DNA from 3 places in the Clostridium sp. TJA020 genome. Region 3 is predicted to be linked to each of the others. Evidence: riboswitches for the same ligand, from Rfam matches in the RefSeq annotation. Region 3 holds a riboswitch; each other region holds the start of a gene.

Region 1 (5,163 bases), on a different contig from region 3:
TAATAATAAAAAGTGTATATTTATAATAGATTATTTATACAAATTTAACACAATTATTTGAAATATATAATATAGGAGGAGATTGACTAAAGGTTATGGTACATTTAATTTTATATTTTACTGTTTATAGTATACTAGGTTGGATATGTGAATGTGTATATTGTGCAGCTATAGACAGGGTTTGGGTAAATAGGGGCTTTCTAAATGGACCTGTCTGTCCTGTATATGGTTTTGGATCATTATTAGTTATTGGATTATTAGATAGATTTAGTTACAATATATTATTGTTATTTATAATGGCAGTTATAATAACTACAGCAATAGAATATATAACAGCTGTTATTTTAGAAAATGCATTTGATTTAAAATGGTGGGATTACTCAAATTATAAATTTAATTATAAAGGACGTATATGCGTCTTGAATTCACTTTTATTTGGTGTATTATCAGTATTTTTAGTAAAGGTATTACATCCTTTTATAATATCAAAAATAAGTTTAATTCCTACAAAATATGCATTAATTTCAGCAATCGTAATTATTATAATATTTATAATTGATATAATAGCAACAGTTACGTCATTAGTTGATATGAATGAAATGCTTAAAAAAATAACTCAAATTAATATTGAGCTTAAGGGACTTGGAATTTCAATGGATAAGTTAAATGATTTAGAATTTGATAAAATTGTAAATTTACTTAAAAAGACTAGTGATATAAAGGGAATTAAAAGTAAATTTGAAGATACATATAATTATTTTAAAAAGATGCAATTAAGGTCAAGTACTCAAAATAGATTAATAAAAGCTTTTCCTAATATGAAATCAAAACGTTATGGAGAGCAATTTAAAAAGTTAAAAGATAGTATTATAGATTATTGGAATAAAGATTAAATTTAACAATTTATTAAATCAAAGCCATCTCTAAAGGTATATAATAATATATAATTGGAGGTGGCTTTTTTTGAGAGAATTAATTCTTTATTTTACAATATATAGTTTTTTAGGGTGGCTAAGTGAGACTATATACTGTTTTATAATTGATAAAAAATTTACTTATAGAGGATTTCTTTATGGACCAGTATGTCCTATATATGGATTTGGAGCAATTATAGTTTTATCAGTACTTGATGGATTAAAGGATAATGTTTTATTTGTATTTTTTGGTGGTATGATATTAGCATCTATATTAGAATATATAACTTCATATATATTAGAAAAATTATTTAATATGAAATGGTGGGATTATTCAAAACACAAGTTTAATATAAATGGAAGAGTATGTCTTTTAAATTCCACGTTCTTTGGACTTCTTTCAGTATTTATTATAGAAGTATTACAGCCATCTATAAAAGATATTCTTACATCACTTTCTTCAAGTATTGTTTATTCGTTATCAGGTATTATATCTATAATATTTATTATTGATTTAATTTTTACAGTTACACACTTATTACACTTAAAGGAACATTTAGTAAAGGTTAAAGATATTAAAGTTGAATTAAATAAATTAGGTATTCAATTTGAAAAGTTTAGTGAGAGTGAAATAAATAAATTAAAAATTGAAATTCAAAATAGAAGAACTAATAAGGAATATGATAAATTATTAGATTTAAGTAATAGAATAAAAGAACTTAAAAGAGAAGCTAAAATTAATAGAAGATTATTAAATGCATTCCCAGACAGTAAGCATTTATATGATTATAAGGCATTAAATAATATTAAAAATCTTATTAAAAAATAAATTTTGTGAAATTTAATTAGGATGGAACAAAAAGTTCTATCCTAATTTTTGTTGTTAATAGTATTTAAACTATGTATAATAGGAATGAAACTTTATAAAGATGGAGTGAACATATAATGAGAATGAGAAGAAAACCTTGGGCTAGACCTGAGCTTGAAGCATGTGACTTTTTTATAGTAGATACAAAAGAACTTAAAGGAAAATGGAATAAATCATTTAAAGAAGAACAACCTTTATATTTAGAATTAGGATGTGGAAAAGGAACATTTATGGCTGTTCATGCATCAGAAAATCCTAATATAAATTATTTAGCTATAGATATAAAAGACGAAGTTTTAGTGCTTGCAAAAAGAAATATAGAAGAAGCGTTTAAAGAAAAAGGTATGGAAATAAATAATGTTAAGCTTATGGCACAAGAAATAGCATTAATAAATGATATGCTTGGAGAAGATGATGAAATTAATAGAATATACATTAATTTTTGCAACCCTTGGCCTAAAGAAAGACATAAAAAAAGAAGACTTACTCACACTAGACAATTAGAGAGTTACAAAAAATTTCTTTCAAAAGATGGAGAAATTTGGTTTAAGACAGATGATGATGAATTATTTGAAGAATCTTTAGAATACTTTAAAGAAAGTGGATTTGATATAAAATATATAACTTATGATTTACATAATAGTGGTTTCGAAGGAAACGTAGTAACAGAACATGAAGAAATGTTTACAAAAGAAGGAATAAAAATAAAATTTTTAATAGCTGTAAGAAATTAAAAATATTAATAAATAATAATAATTGTAAATAAAGTAATAATAAGTAATATGATTTGTTGAAATTATAAAAAATAAGGTGCATAATAACTAATGAAAAATGTATAAATTTAAATTTTGAGGTAGAGGCGCAAATTTTAATAGTAATATTAATGAGGTAAGCACTATGATTTAATATGAAAGGAAAATTTGCCGAAGTGTATAATTGATGCTTTAAGATTATATGCTGGTTTTGTGCAGAATATGTATAAGACTGTCACAAATTTATTTTGTGGAGGGCTATCATTCAAAGGCATAATTAGTTTAGTATATTATATTGAAATGAACTTATTTACCCTGAGTGAAGTTTTTCCTCAGGGTTTTATTTTTATACTAAGCTAAGGAGGAAATAGACATGAATGAGACAGAAAGTAATGAGCTAAAGAGAGGATTAAAGGCAAGGCATTTAAACATGATTGCATTAGGTGGTTCTATAGGAACTGGAATATTTCTTGCAATGGGCGATAGTATACATGTTGCAGGAATTGGAGGTTCTATAGTAGCTTATGGTCTAATAGGGATAATGGTATATTTTTTAATAACAAGTTTAGGGGAAATGGCTACTTATATGCCTGTTTCAGGATCCTTTGGAGTGTATGCTACAAAATTTATAGATCCTGCATTAGGCTTTGCATTAGGATGGAATTATTGGTACAATTGGGCTATAACTATAGCGACAGAAATGGTTGCAGGTTCACTTGTAATGAAATATTGGTTTCCAAATGTTCCAGCAATAGTTTGGAGTATTATTTTTTTAGTTTTAATAGTAGGATTAAATTTATTATCATCTAAAGCTTATGGTGAATCAGAGTTTTGGTTTGCAAGTATAAAGGTTATTACAGTAATTGTATTTATAGTAATTGGTACACTTATGATATTTGGAATAATGAAGGGTGATAGTTTAGGTTTTAAAAATATATTTTCAAATGGAGGACCTTTTGTTGGAGGATTTAAATCAATATTTTCGATATTTTTAATAGCTGGATTTTCATTTCAAGGAACTGAACTTATAGGTATTGCTGCGGGAGAATCAGAAAATCCTGAAAAAACAATACCGAAAGCAGTACATACAATATTTTGGAGAATTTTAATATTTTATATAGGAACTATAATTGTTATAGGGTTAATAATTCCATCAGTACAAGCTGGAGTAAATACAAGTCCTTTTACTATGGTTTTTGAAAAGGTTGGAATAGCAGGTGCGGCATCTTTAATGAATGCAGTAATATTAACTTCTGTTTTGTCAGCTGGTAATTCAGGAATGTATGCATCAAGTAGAATGCTTTATTCAATGGCTAAAGAAAATATGGCACCAAAGGTTTTTTCAAAAGTTAACAAAAAAGGGGTTCCTGTTAACTCTGTTATTTTAACTACAATAATAGCATCAGCATGTTTTTTAACAGGATTTTATGCAGAAAGTACAGTTTATGTTTGGCTTGTTGCTGCATCAGGACTTGCAGGCTTTATAGCTTGGCTTGGTATAGCATTATGTCATTATAGATTTAGAAAAGCATATGTAAAACAAGGAAAAAATATAAATAAGTTACCTTATAAAGCAAGTATATTTCCAATTGGACCGATAATAGCATTAGTACTTTGTGCAGTAGTTGTTATTGGACAAGGTTTTGTATACATTAAACCAGAAGGAATAGAATGGATGGGGTTAATATCATCTTATATAGGAATACCATTATTTTTAATTTTATGGATTTCATATAAAATTAAATATAAAACAAAATTAGTTAAATTAGAAGATGTGGATTTAGAAAGAAATATTATAAATAATAAAGAAGTAACTGAAAATAGCATTGATTTAGTTCTTGAAGAAAGTTAAAATTTATAGAAATATTTTATATTAAATAAAATTTTAAGAAAAAAATAAGGAAAAGGTTTTCAAAAAATGCTATTATATGATATAATATTTTTAAAAGCAAAAGGAGGAATGGTTTATGACACAAAATGTACCAACACCACATAATGGAGCAAAATTAGGAGATATAGCAGAAACAGTGCTTTTACCAGGGGATCCACTAAGAGCTAAATATATAGCAGAAACTTTCTTAGAAAACCCTGTTCAATATAATACAGTAAGAGGAATGTTTGGATATACTGGAACATATAAAGGAAAAAGAATTTCAGTTCAAGGAACTGGAATGGGAATTCCTTCAATAGGAATTTATAGTTATGAATTAATACATTTCTATGGAGTTAAAAATCTTATAAGAATAGGTTCAGCAGGAGCTATAAATGAAGATTTAAAAACTCGTGATATAGTAGTTGGAATAGGATCATGTACTGATTCAAATTATGCAAGTCAATACAACTTACCAGGAACATTTGCACCAACTGCAAGTTATGAATTAGTTGAAAAAGCAGTTAATACTGCAAGAAATTTAAATATTGATGTTAAAGTAGGAAATATATTATCAAGTGATGTTTTCTATGGTGATGAAGGATTAGAAGGATTAAGAAAGTGGCAAAAGATGGGCGTTCTAGCAGTAGAGATGGAATCAGCTGGTCTTTATATGAATGCAGCAAGAGCTGGAGTTAATGCTTTATGTATATTAACTATTTCAGATTGTCCTTTCACTGGTGAAGTAACAACAGCAGA
Region 2 (5,163 bases), on a different contig from region 3:
GGACAAGTGTATTTTGTATGTATTATAATAGTATAAAGTTGAATTTGTCTATTTATTTATTAGTTGGGGCAATAAAATAGAGTAAATGATTAATATTAGGAGAAAAACAACACTTACATATTATAATGGATAATATGCTCTAAATTCCAAATAATAATCATAAATTTAATTATGATTAAAATACACAAATTAAAATTTGTCTTTAGATTGGGGGGGTTATATGTCAGATGAAAAATTTTATATTGTAAATGAGCAAGTATTACCAAATATATTTTATAAGGTTATAGAGGTTAAAGAATTACTTCATACAGGAAAAGTAAAAGATATATCAGAGGGAGTTAAAAAGGTTGGAATAAGCAGAAGCACTTATTATAAATATAAGGATTTTGTATATCCAATGGCGGAAGGTGTAAATAGTAAAAAAATTACGATTGTGCTTTTACTAGCTCATAAATCGGGAGTGCTTTCAAGAGTTCTAGACTTTATTGCAACAAATGAGTTAAATATATTAACAATTAATCAAGATATACCAATAAATATGACTGCAAATGTTACTATAACATTAGATGTCTCTAAAATAAGAGGAGATGTTAAAAACTTTTTATACAAAATCAGTGAGCTTGATGATGTAATAAAAGTTAGAATACTAGCCGTAGAATAAAAAGTATGGAGGGATAATTATGGAGAAAGAAGTTTTTGAATTTAACAGAAAGAGGGTACTTGAAAAGTTAGAGGAAAATTCTTTATTAATTCTTTTTGCTGGAAATGCACCAAAGAAAACTGCTGATGAAAAATATAGTTTTACACCAAACAGAAATTTTTATTATTTAACAGGAATTGATGAAGAAGATCATATTATTGTTATGGGTAAATTAAATGGCAATATAATTGAAAAGATGTTTATAAAAGAAATAGACCTTGAAAAAGAAAAGTGGCTTGGTAAAACAATAAGAAAAGAAGAAGTTTTTAATTTAAATAGTATAGAAGATATAGGATACTTAGGAGAGTTTAGAGGATTTTTAAATAAAATAATAAATGAAAGTATTGATATAAATATATATTTAGATTTAGAAAGAGATGAGTTTAACAGTTTACCAACAGTAAGTAGTACATTTGCTAAAAAGCTTAGAAATAAGTATCCACAAGTGAATATAAAAAATGTATTTCCAATATTTGCACCAATAAGACTTGTAAAGAGTCCATCTGAAATAAAAGAAATGCAGAAGGCTATTGATATAACAATTAAAGGTGTTGAATCAATAATGAAAAATATAAAACCTGGAATGCTTGAATATGAATTAGAAGCATATTTTGAATTTGAATGCAGAAAAAGAGGAGTTCGTGATTATGCATTTAATACAATTGCAGCAGCTGGAAAGAATGCAACTATATTACATTATGTAGATAATAATTCAGAAGCTAAAGATGGAGATTTAATTCTTTTTGACTTAGGAGCACAGGTTAATTATTATAATGGAGACATTTCAAGAACATTTCCTGTAAACGGTAAGTTTACAAAAAGACAAAAGGAAGTTTATGAAGCTGTACTTAGAGTAAATGAGAAAGTTATATCAGAGTTAAAACCAGGTATTAATTTCTTAGATATAAATAAAAAATCTAAAGAGTGGATTGCAGAAGAATGTATTAATCTTGGATTAATAGAAAATAAGGAAGAAGTATCAAAATATTATTGGCATAGTATAGGACATAGCTTAGGTTTAGATACTCATGATATAGAAAATCCAGGAAGAAATACAGTTTTAGAACCAGGTATGGTATATACAGTAGAACCAGGCATATATATAGGAGAAGAAGGTATTGGTGTAAGAATAGAAGATGATGTACTAATAACTGATGATGGATGTGAGGTATTAACTAAGGATATGATAAAATCAGTTAGTGAAATAGAAGAATTTATGAAAAATTGTTAATAAAATAAACAAAAAATTAAAAGATATATTGATATATATATATTTATATTATATAATTATATTAATTTAAAAGTGAATAATTTGCGAAGAGATAGAGGCGCGGTCTTTAAGAGTAATGTTATTGAGATAAGCACTATGATATAACATGAAAGGAAATACCGCCGAAGGATATAACTAATGCTTTAATGTTATAATCCTGGGCTTATGCATAATATGCATAAGACTGTCACAAATTATATTTGTGGTGAGCTATCATTCAATGGATTCTTACGTTATATATTTAGAACCTTGAGTGTTATCTCAAGGTTCTTTTTGACTTTAAAGTAAAATGATGGGCCTCTAAAAATATTCACAAATTTTATTTTAATAGGGGGATTCAATCATGAAAAAAAGAAATTATTTAGTATTTTTATTTACCTTTATACTAATGATGAGTATGACAACAGTAGCATTTGCATCAGAAATTGATCCAGGAACTGTAAATGCAGAAAGGTTTGGTATATGGACTATAATACCACCTTTAGTTGCAATTGTACTTGCATTTATTACAAAAAATGTTGTAGTATCTTTGTTTATTGGTGCATTAGCTGGATGTTTTATGATTCAAGTCGTAGATCAAAATGCATTTAATGCATTGATACAAGCCTTTTTAGATTTTATACAAAGAGTCCTAAATTCTTTAGCGGATCCTTGGAATGCTGGAATAATACTTCAAGTTTTAGCTATTGGAGGAGTAATAAATCTTGTTGCTAAAATGGGAGGTGCTAGAGCTATAGCAGAAGCACTTGCAAAAAGAGCAAAAACTCCAAGGAGTGCTCAACTTGTTACTTGGTTTCTAGGTCTTTTAGTATTTTTTGATGATTATGCAAATTCATTAATAGTAGGTCCTATAATGAAGCCTGTTGCAGATAAACTTAAAGTTTCAAGAGAAAGGTTAGCTTTTATAATTGATGCAACAGCAGCACCAATTGCAGGACTTGCAATAATATCAACTTGGATAGGGTTAGAAGTAGGACTTATAAATGATTCATTTACTCAAATTGGAGTTAAAGTTGATTCTTTTGGTGTTTTTCTTCAAACTATTCCATATAGATTTTATAATATTTTAATACTTGCATTTGTAGTTATTACATCTGTTATGCTTAGGGATTTTGGACCTATGAGAAAGGCTGAAGTTAGGGCTAGAAAAGGTATTAAGGATAAAAAATCGGAGCTTGAAAGTATAAGTACAGAAGATGAGATGAAAGTAAAAGAAGGAGTTAAGCTTAGTATTTGGAATGCAATAATCCCAATAGGAGCACTTATAATATCAGCTCTTATAAGTTTTTATTATAGTGGATATACAAGTATAATAGGTGGAACTGATGTAGCACTTAGAGAAGTTGTAACTAATGCACCGTTTTCTTTTACAGCAATAAGAGAAGCATTTAGTGCAGCTGATGCATCAACAGCACTTTTCCAATCAGCAGTATTTGCATCAATAATAGCAATTGCTATGGGAGTTTGTAAAAAGATATTTACTGTGTCAGAAGCTGTTGAAGTTTGGGTAGATGGAATGAAAGGTCTTATAATAACTGGAGTAATTTTATTACTTGCATGGTCATTAAGTTCAGTAATAAAAGATTTGGGAACTGCTAAATATTTAGTTACATTATTATCTGGATCAATACCATCATTTTTACTTCCAAGTATTATATTTATATTAGGAGCTGTAATATCATTTGCTACCGGAACTGCATATGGAACAATGGGAATACTTATGCCTCTTGCAATTCCTCTAGCTCATTCAATATCACCAGATATGAGCTATATAGTATTAAGTACAAGTGCTGTACTTACAGGAGCAATATTTGGAGACCACTGTTCACCAATATCAGATACAACAATACTTTCATCAATGGGAGCTGGATGTGATCATATAGAACACGTAAAAACACAAATGTGGTATGCACTGTTTGTTGCAGGAGCCACAATAATATTAGGTTATATACCAGCTGGATTAAATGTTCCTGTTTATATAATATTACCTGTTGCAATAATAGTACTTGTAATTGCTGTTAAGTTTATAGGAAAACCAGTGGATGAAGTTGTGGAAAATTAATATATTAATTTTTAAAAGTGTGGATAATTTCCACACTTTTTTATTAGAATAATTAATAACTTACCTAATATATAAATTAAAATGTGTCAGTATAATATTTATATTAATAAGTTATAATAAGAAAAATTTTATAAGAGGGATATTATGAATAGAAGAATAGGAAATAGAAATATTATTAATAACATAGGAGATTTTTCTAATATATTTAGTCAAACATTTTCTAAGTTTTTTAGTAATATAAATATTGGTTCAATTGAAGAATTTTTTAATGAAGGTGATTTTATAAATGTAAATATGAAAGAAGATGAATCTAAATATATAATAGAAGGAGTATTTCCAGGGATAGATAAAAAAGATATAAAAGTAGATTATAAAGATGATTATATATATATAAATATAAATCGAAGGCAAGTATTTTCTAATGGTTATAATATGTCTATGGTTGTATCAGAATTTGGTGATGGATTTTCTAGAGAATTTTTTGTTCCAGATTCAGATATATCATCACTTAAGGTATCATTTAAAAATTATAGATTAAAATTAGAAATACCTAAACTAAATTATAGATTACCAGTTGATCAGAGTGAGATTATTGATGTTGTAGATTATAAAGAAGAATAAAGCTATAGTTTTTACTATAGCTTTATTCTTTCTCCTCAGGTGGATTAAAATATTTATTTATTAGTATTGCTACGATTATACCTATTGCGGTATCTATGCTTCTTCCAATGGCATAAGCATAAGATTGAGGTCCACTATAATTAATCATTATACCTATAAGTACTATACATGCAATTGTAACTGATCCTGGTTTATTAAAAAGGTTACAAGTGTAAATTACAGCAACTATACCAAGTCCAGTTATAAATGCGCTATAATCATATAAGAAGGTAAATTTAATCATAATAAATATAATTAACATACCAAATATACCACCAATTATAGTGCCGATAAGTCTATTTTTACCCATGGTAAAGGAACTTGAGACTGTATCCTTCATACAAATAACAGCAGCAATACATGCATAAAATGCGTTTTCTCGTCCTAGAAATTGAAATATAATCATACAAACAGTAACCGCAAGAGCTGTTTTTATATTACGTAAACCAACCCTATGCACGTTTAACTTCA
Region 3 (5,163 bases):
AATATCCTGAGTGGGAATATGATCCAAACTCAAATATAAGAAAGCTTTGTGAGAAGGTATATAAAGATATGTTCCATAAAGAAGCTGAAATTTCAGCAATTCATGCAGGTCTTGAGTGTGGATTATTTAAAGAAACTATGAAAGATACTGATATGATAAGTTTTGGACCATATATATTTAATGCTCATACTCCAACAGAACATTTAAGTATATCATCAGCTGAAAGAATGTATAAATTCTTAGTAGAACTTTTAAAGGAAATCAATTAAATATATTTTAGAAATATAAATTTATTAATATTTAAAGAGAGTAATTTTAAAGTTTAAATTGCTCTCTTTTTATAATTTAATTATTAAATTTATAATTATATAAAAATAGGTTTAAATAAATTTAATTTTTAAAATGATTATAAATAGTATTTAAATAAAAAAATACTCATAGTTATAAGTAATTAATATTTAAGGAGCAACTATGAGAAAGATAAACCTTTTAATAATTAGTTTTTTAATAATTACTTTAAGTATTGTTGGTTGTAGTAAAGAGACTTTTAACAAATTTCAAAGTGAAATATCAAAAGATGAAGCTAAAAATATAGTTTATGAATATGTGAAATTAAACAATAATATTCAAGAAGAAATAATTATTGATAGTATTGATGATATTGAATTAAATGGGAAAAAAGCTTATGGCTTTAATCCAAGGGTTATAATGGATATGCATACATCATCATTAGGATTTTTTTATGTTACAGTAGATGGTAATCTTTATGAAATGGATATTTTAAATCCTAATAATTTAATAAAGATAAAGTAGTTTAAATGTAAGATTGAAATAATAATAAAATATGGTATTATATATTTAAGAAATTTATTAGTACAAAGGAGTAAATTATGAGAGCAGTTTATAGAAATCCTAAGGAATTAGCAACTTGTTTAAAAGACTTAATAGACCAATATTTAGAAGACCTGATTACTTATGAGAAATTAGCACAAAAAGTACTAAGAATAGTAGATGCAAATAAAAATGCTGTTTATAAGGATGGACATATGCCATCAAAATTAGCTAATTTTTTAGGTGAAGATAGAAAAGATATATTAGATAAAATAGTTTATAATGAGCAAAATTAATATATTTATTTAAGAATTTCAGCAAATATTTCAAAAAACATATATTTTAATGTATAATATATAAGTAATTTATTTTAAGTGAATAAGCTAACTTCTTTTACAGTTAGACATATTATAGTATTTATATGCACTTAATAAAAGTATATTTGGAAGAAGGTAGAAATGATGGAAACTATAAAAGTATTTAATAAAAAAATACACTGGGATGGTTTAAATTTAACTTGTGTAATGGAAAGATATTTAGATACTAATAATATAGCTTTAGAGGTATATGATGAGTACGGTGAATTTTATGAGTGTGTTACACTAGATTATAAAGAAAGCTTACCAAAATCAAACAACGCAATCATAAATAATAGAAACGAATGTGAAGGAATATTAAATGCTATAACTTCAGCAAATCTTGCTAAGGTTGTTGGTAGAATAGATGTAAATCTTTTAATGAGAGATTTAGTTGTAGTTAACAGCAGAGAATTTAAAGAAATTGATGAAGAGTTATTTTTAGAATTTGCTAAAAGTACATATAATGATTTAAGCTCATTTATTGCTTCAAAAGAAAAAGAAGAAAATTTAGAAGAAATTGAATCTATTGATGAGATAGAAGAAATTTAATTAAAAAATTTTTAATTTAAAAATAGGTGTAAGATTAATGCTTACACCTATTTTATATAAAACAAAAGATAAAGGTTGGAGGGTAAATTTATGAAAATTTCTATATTATATGATTCAAAAAGTGGGCATACTAAAAGAATTGGAGAAACAATAAAGCTAGGTGCTGAGAGAGTAAGTGAAATTGAAGTAAAATGTATGAATATTAATAACATTGATATAAATTTTTTAAATGAAAGTAAGGCGGTAATATTTGGTACACCAACATATTTAGCTAACACTACTTCTAATATTAAGAATTGGTTAGATAATTCACATAATATTAATTTAGAAGGTAAGATAGGAGCTATGTATGCTACAGCTGATTACATATGGGGAGGAGCAGATACTGCTATTTTAACATTAATGAATCATTTAATTGTAAAAGGAATGCTTTTATATTCTGGAGGGTCAGCACATGGTAAACCTTTTATACATTTAGGTTATGTTAGTGTAAATGGTGTTAATGATGAAGACAAAGAAACACCTATGATATTTGGAGAAAGAATAGCTAAGAAAGTTAAAGAACTATTTTAATTATAATAAAAGGAGAGTTTAATATGAAAGATACAATTAAATTAACAGATGTTGCAAAAGAATTAGGATTGAATATAAAAGTAGTTACATCAGTAAGATCTTTTAATAATTATAATGCATTTTATAATATATTTGATGATGCTGAGGAAGCGTGTAGACGTTTGGTTATATTAACACCTGATAATAATATTGAAGAAGTATATGATGAAAATCCAAGCGAATTAGTTGAAGAAGGTACATATGTTGACGGAAATTATTGGATAAAAGATTATAAATTAACTACTAATCCCAATAATATTGATATAGATAGTATAAATATAAAAAAAAGCACTTATATGAATATAAAAAATAATATAAAATAAATTGACATTATTAAAAATTTTGTCTACAATTACATAGTCACTAAAAAATAGGTAAGATAGAGGTTGCAATAATAATCAGTACTTTTAATGAGGTAAGCACGATGATTTTTAAGGAAAGGTATTATTGCCGAAATGTACAATGGAAGCTTTAAAATTGTATGTTGGGTTTACATAAAATATATGTAAAACTGTCACAAGTTTTGTGGAGAGCTATCTTTGTGTTTTGAATTTTAGTTATTCGGGCTCAGAGATTAGAATACTTCTCTGAGCTTTTATTTTACCTTTATAAAGATATACTTTAAGGAGGACTAAATGGAAGAGAGAAATTTAAAAAAGGAAATTAGTCTTTTCATGGCAACTATGCTTGTGTGTGGTAATATGATAGGATCAGGTGTGTTTATGCTTCCAGCAACACTTGCACAGCTTTCAGGACCACTTGCAACAATAATTGCATGGATATTAACATCTGCAGGATCAATACTTATTGCAATGTCATTTGCTAACTTAGGATCTAAATATCCTTCAACTGGAGGGGCATATCAATACACTAAGATTGCTTTTGGAGAATTTGCAGGATTTTTAAGTGCATGGTTATATTGGAATGGTTCATGGATAGGAAATGCAGCAATAATAGTAGCACTTTCAAGTTATAGTGCAGCAGTTATACCAGCTTTAAGAGATCCACTTATCTCTATAATTTATACAAGTGCCATACTTTGGTTCTTTACAATTATAAATATAATTGGAGTAAAAAAAGCAGGAAAGATTCAAACGGTAGCTACAGTATTTAAGATTGCATTTTTTGCTATATTCATAATAGTAGCATTAATTAATTTTGATACTGTAAATATAATGCCATTACTTCCTCAAGGAAAGGGACTTTCTACAATATCACTTGCAGCAACATCAACGCTTTGGGCTTTTGTAGGTCTTGAAAGTGCAACTGTTACAGCTGGGGAAATTAAAAATCCAGAGAAAAATGTAAGAAAGAGTACAATTTATGGAATGATTATAGCATCTGTTATATATATGTTAATAAGTGTAGCTAGTATGGGTGCTATGCCAAATTCAGAACTTGCAAATAGTCAAGCACCTTTAACTGATATATTAACTAGAATATTAGGTAGTTCAATTGGTAAGCCAATTACTATTGCAGTTGTAATATGTATTTTAGGTACAACCATTGGATGGCTTTTATCAACAGCACGTGTAGCTTTTGCGGCAGGAGAAGACGGAGTTTTTCCTAAATTCTTTGGAAAACTTCATCCTAAGTATGGAACTCCAGCAAATGCTTTAATAGTTGGATCAATTTTAGTAAATATACTTTTAATAATGAATTATCAAAAGAGTATGGTATCAGCATTTACATTTATAACAATACTTGCAACACTTTCATTTTTACCAATATATCTTTTAACAGCAGCGGCAGAAATAATGCTTATGTTTAAAGGAACAAAAGAATTTAATTTTGGAATTTTCATAAAAAAAGCTATAGTTCCATTATTAGCATTTATATATTCAATTTGGACAATATATGGTTCAGGTGCAGAAACTGTAATGTGGGGATTTATATTAATGCTTATAGGCGTTCCTTTTTATATATATAATTATCATAAAAATAAAGTTGAAATTAATTAATTAAAGATTAGCCTTTAAATTTAAAGGCTAGTCTTTTAGTTTATAAATAAATTAATAGTTATCAAATAAATATTTAATTAATACAAAAATATTTATTTGAATATATAAAATTAGAATTTTATAATTATAAGATAATTAAAGGTAAAAAAAGATAATATAAATAATATGAAGGATTTTATATTATAAAAAGAATTATTATGAAAGATATCTTTATAAGTGGTTGTATTATATTTAAAGATAATACAAATTTTATTAAATAAGCTATTGAAAGTACTAAAGGTATTCTAGATGAAATAATAATTTCAAATATATAAAATAAAGAAGAAGTAAAAAAGTTATAAAAACAATATTATATTGTAATTATGAATAATAAATTTGAAGGAAATTATTCATAATTAATAAATGAAATTATAAAAAGCTAATAGTAAAGTATATATTTGTTTTATATAGTGAGTAATTTTATTAATATTAAAATAAAAAGTGAAAGATTGAGAATTAAATTTTCTCAATCTTTTTTTTATATCTTTTATTTTTAACTAAATAATACTGTCTAGTAATTGTAGAGACAAATATAACTCCAAGAGCTAAAGCTCCTGCACTTGATAAAGTATTTAATCCTAATTCTATTGAATGAATGATATTTCCAGTTACAGCTTCATACATTGTATAATACATTCCAGATCCAGGAACTAAAGGGATTAATGCACAAACTACTAATGTTGTAACAGGAGTTTTTAATTTTCTAGCTAGTATTTCAGAATAAATACTAAAAATAACAGCAGATATAAAAAAAGATGTGGTTTGAGAAAAGTGAATTTTTAAGCATAAACTATAAACAAACCAACTTATTC

The links. Region 3 has a riboswitch for lysine ahead of AC4FQ1_RS02515 (APC family permease). Riboswitches for the same ligand answer to the same signal wherever they lie in the genome.
Region 1: another riboswitch for lysine. It lies ahead of AC4FQ1_RS11395 (amino acid permease); the one in region 3 lies ahead of AC4FQ1_RS02515 (APC family permease).
Region 2: another riboswitch for lysine. It lies ahead of AC4FQ1_RS09180 (Na+/H+ antiporter NhaC family protein); the one in region 3 lies ahead of AC4FQ1_RS02515 (APC family permease).

Annotation. Positions count from the first base shown of each region.
Region 1 is NZ_JBZEFC010000008.1:41,158-46,320, forward strand. It holds gene AC4FQ1_RS11380 (putative ABC transporter permease) at 96-893, shown strand; gene AC4FQ1_RS11385 (putative ABC transporter permease) at 964-1,743, shown strand; gene trmB (tRNA (guanosine(46)-N7)-methyltransferase TrmB) at 1,860-2,516, shown strand; lysine riboswitch at 2,629-2,803, shown strand; gene AC4FQ1_RS11395 (amino acid permease) at 2,908-4,386, shown strand; gene deoD (purine-nucleoside phosphorylase) at 4,502-5,163, shown strand, end outside.
Region 2 is NZ_JBZEFC010000005.1:65,613-70,775, reverse strand. It holds gene AC4FQ1_RS09190 (ACT domain-containing protein) at 221-661, shown strand; gene AC4FQ1_RS09185 (aminopeptidase P family protein) at 681-1,931, shown strand; lysine riboswitch at 2,016-2,191, shown strand; gene AC4FQ1_RS09180 (Na+/H+ antiporter NhaC family protein) at 2,314-4,032, shown strand; gene AC4FQ1_RS09175 (Hsp20 family protein) at 4,177-4,653, shown strand; gene AC4FQ1_RS09170 (FUSC family protein) at 4,676-5,163, opposite strand, start outside.
Region 3 is NZ_JBZEFC010000001.1:457,382-462,544, reverse strand. It holds gene AC4FQ1_RS02545 (aminoacyl-histidine dipeptidase) at 1-269, shown strand, start outside; gene AC4FQ1_RS02540 (hypothetical protein) at 472-813, shown strand; gene AC4FQ1_RS02535 (TIGR04540 family protein) at 891-1,127, shown strand; gene AC4FQ1_RS02530 (hypothetical protein) at 1,290-1,739, shown strand; gene AC4FQ1_RS02525 (flavodoxin family protein) at 1,830-2,312, shown strand; gene AC4FQ1_RS02520 (hypothetical protein) at 2,336-2,674, shown strand; lysine riboswitch at 2,724-2,895, shown strand; gene AC4FQ1_RS02515 (APC family permease) at 2,987-4,312, shown strand; gene AC4FQ1_RS02510 (threonine/serine exporter family protein) at 4,808-5,163, opposite strand, start outside.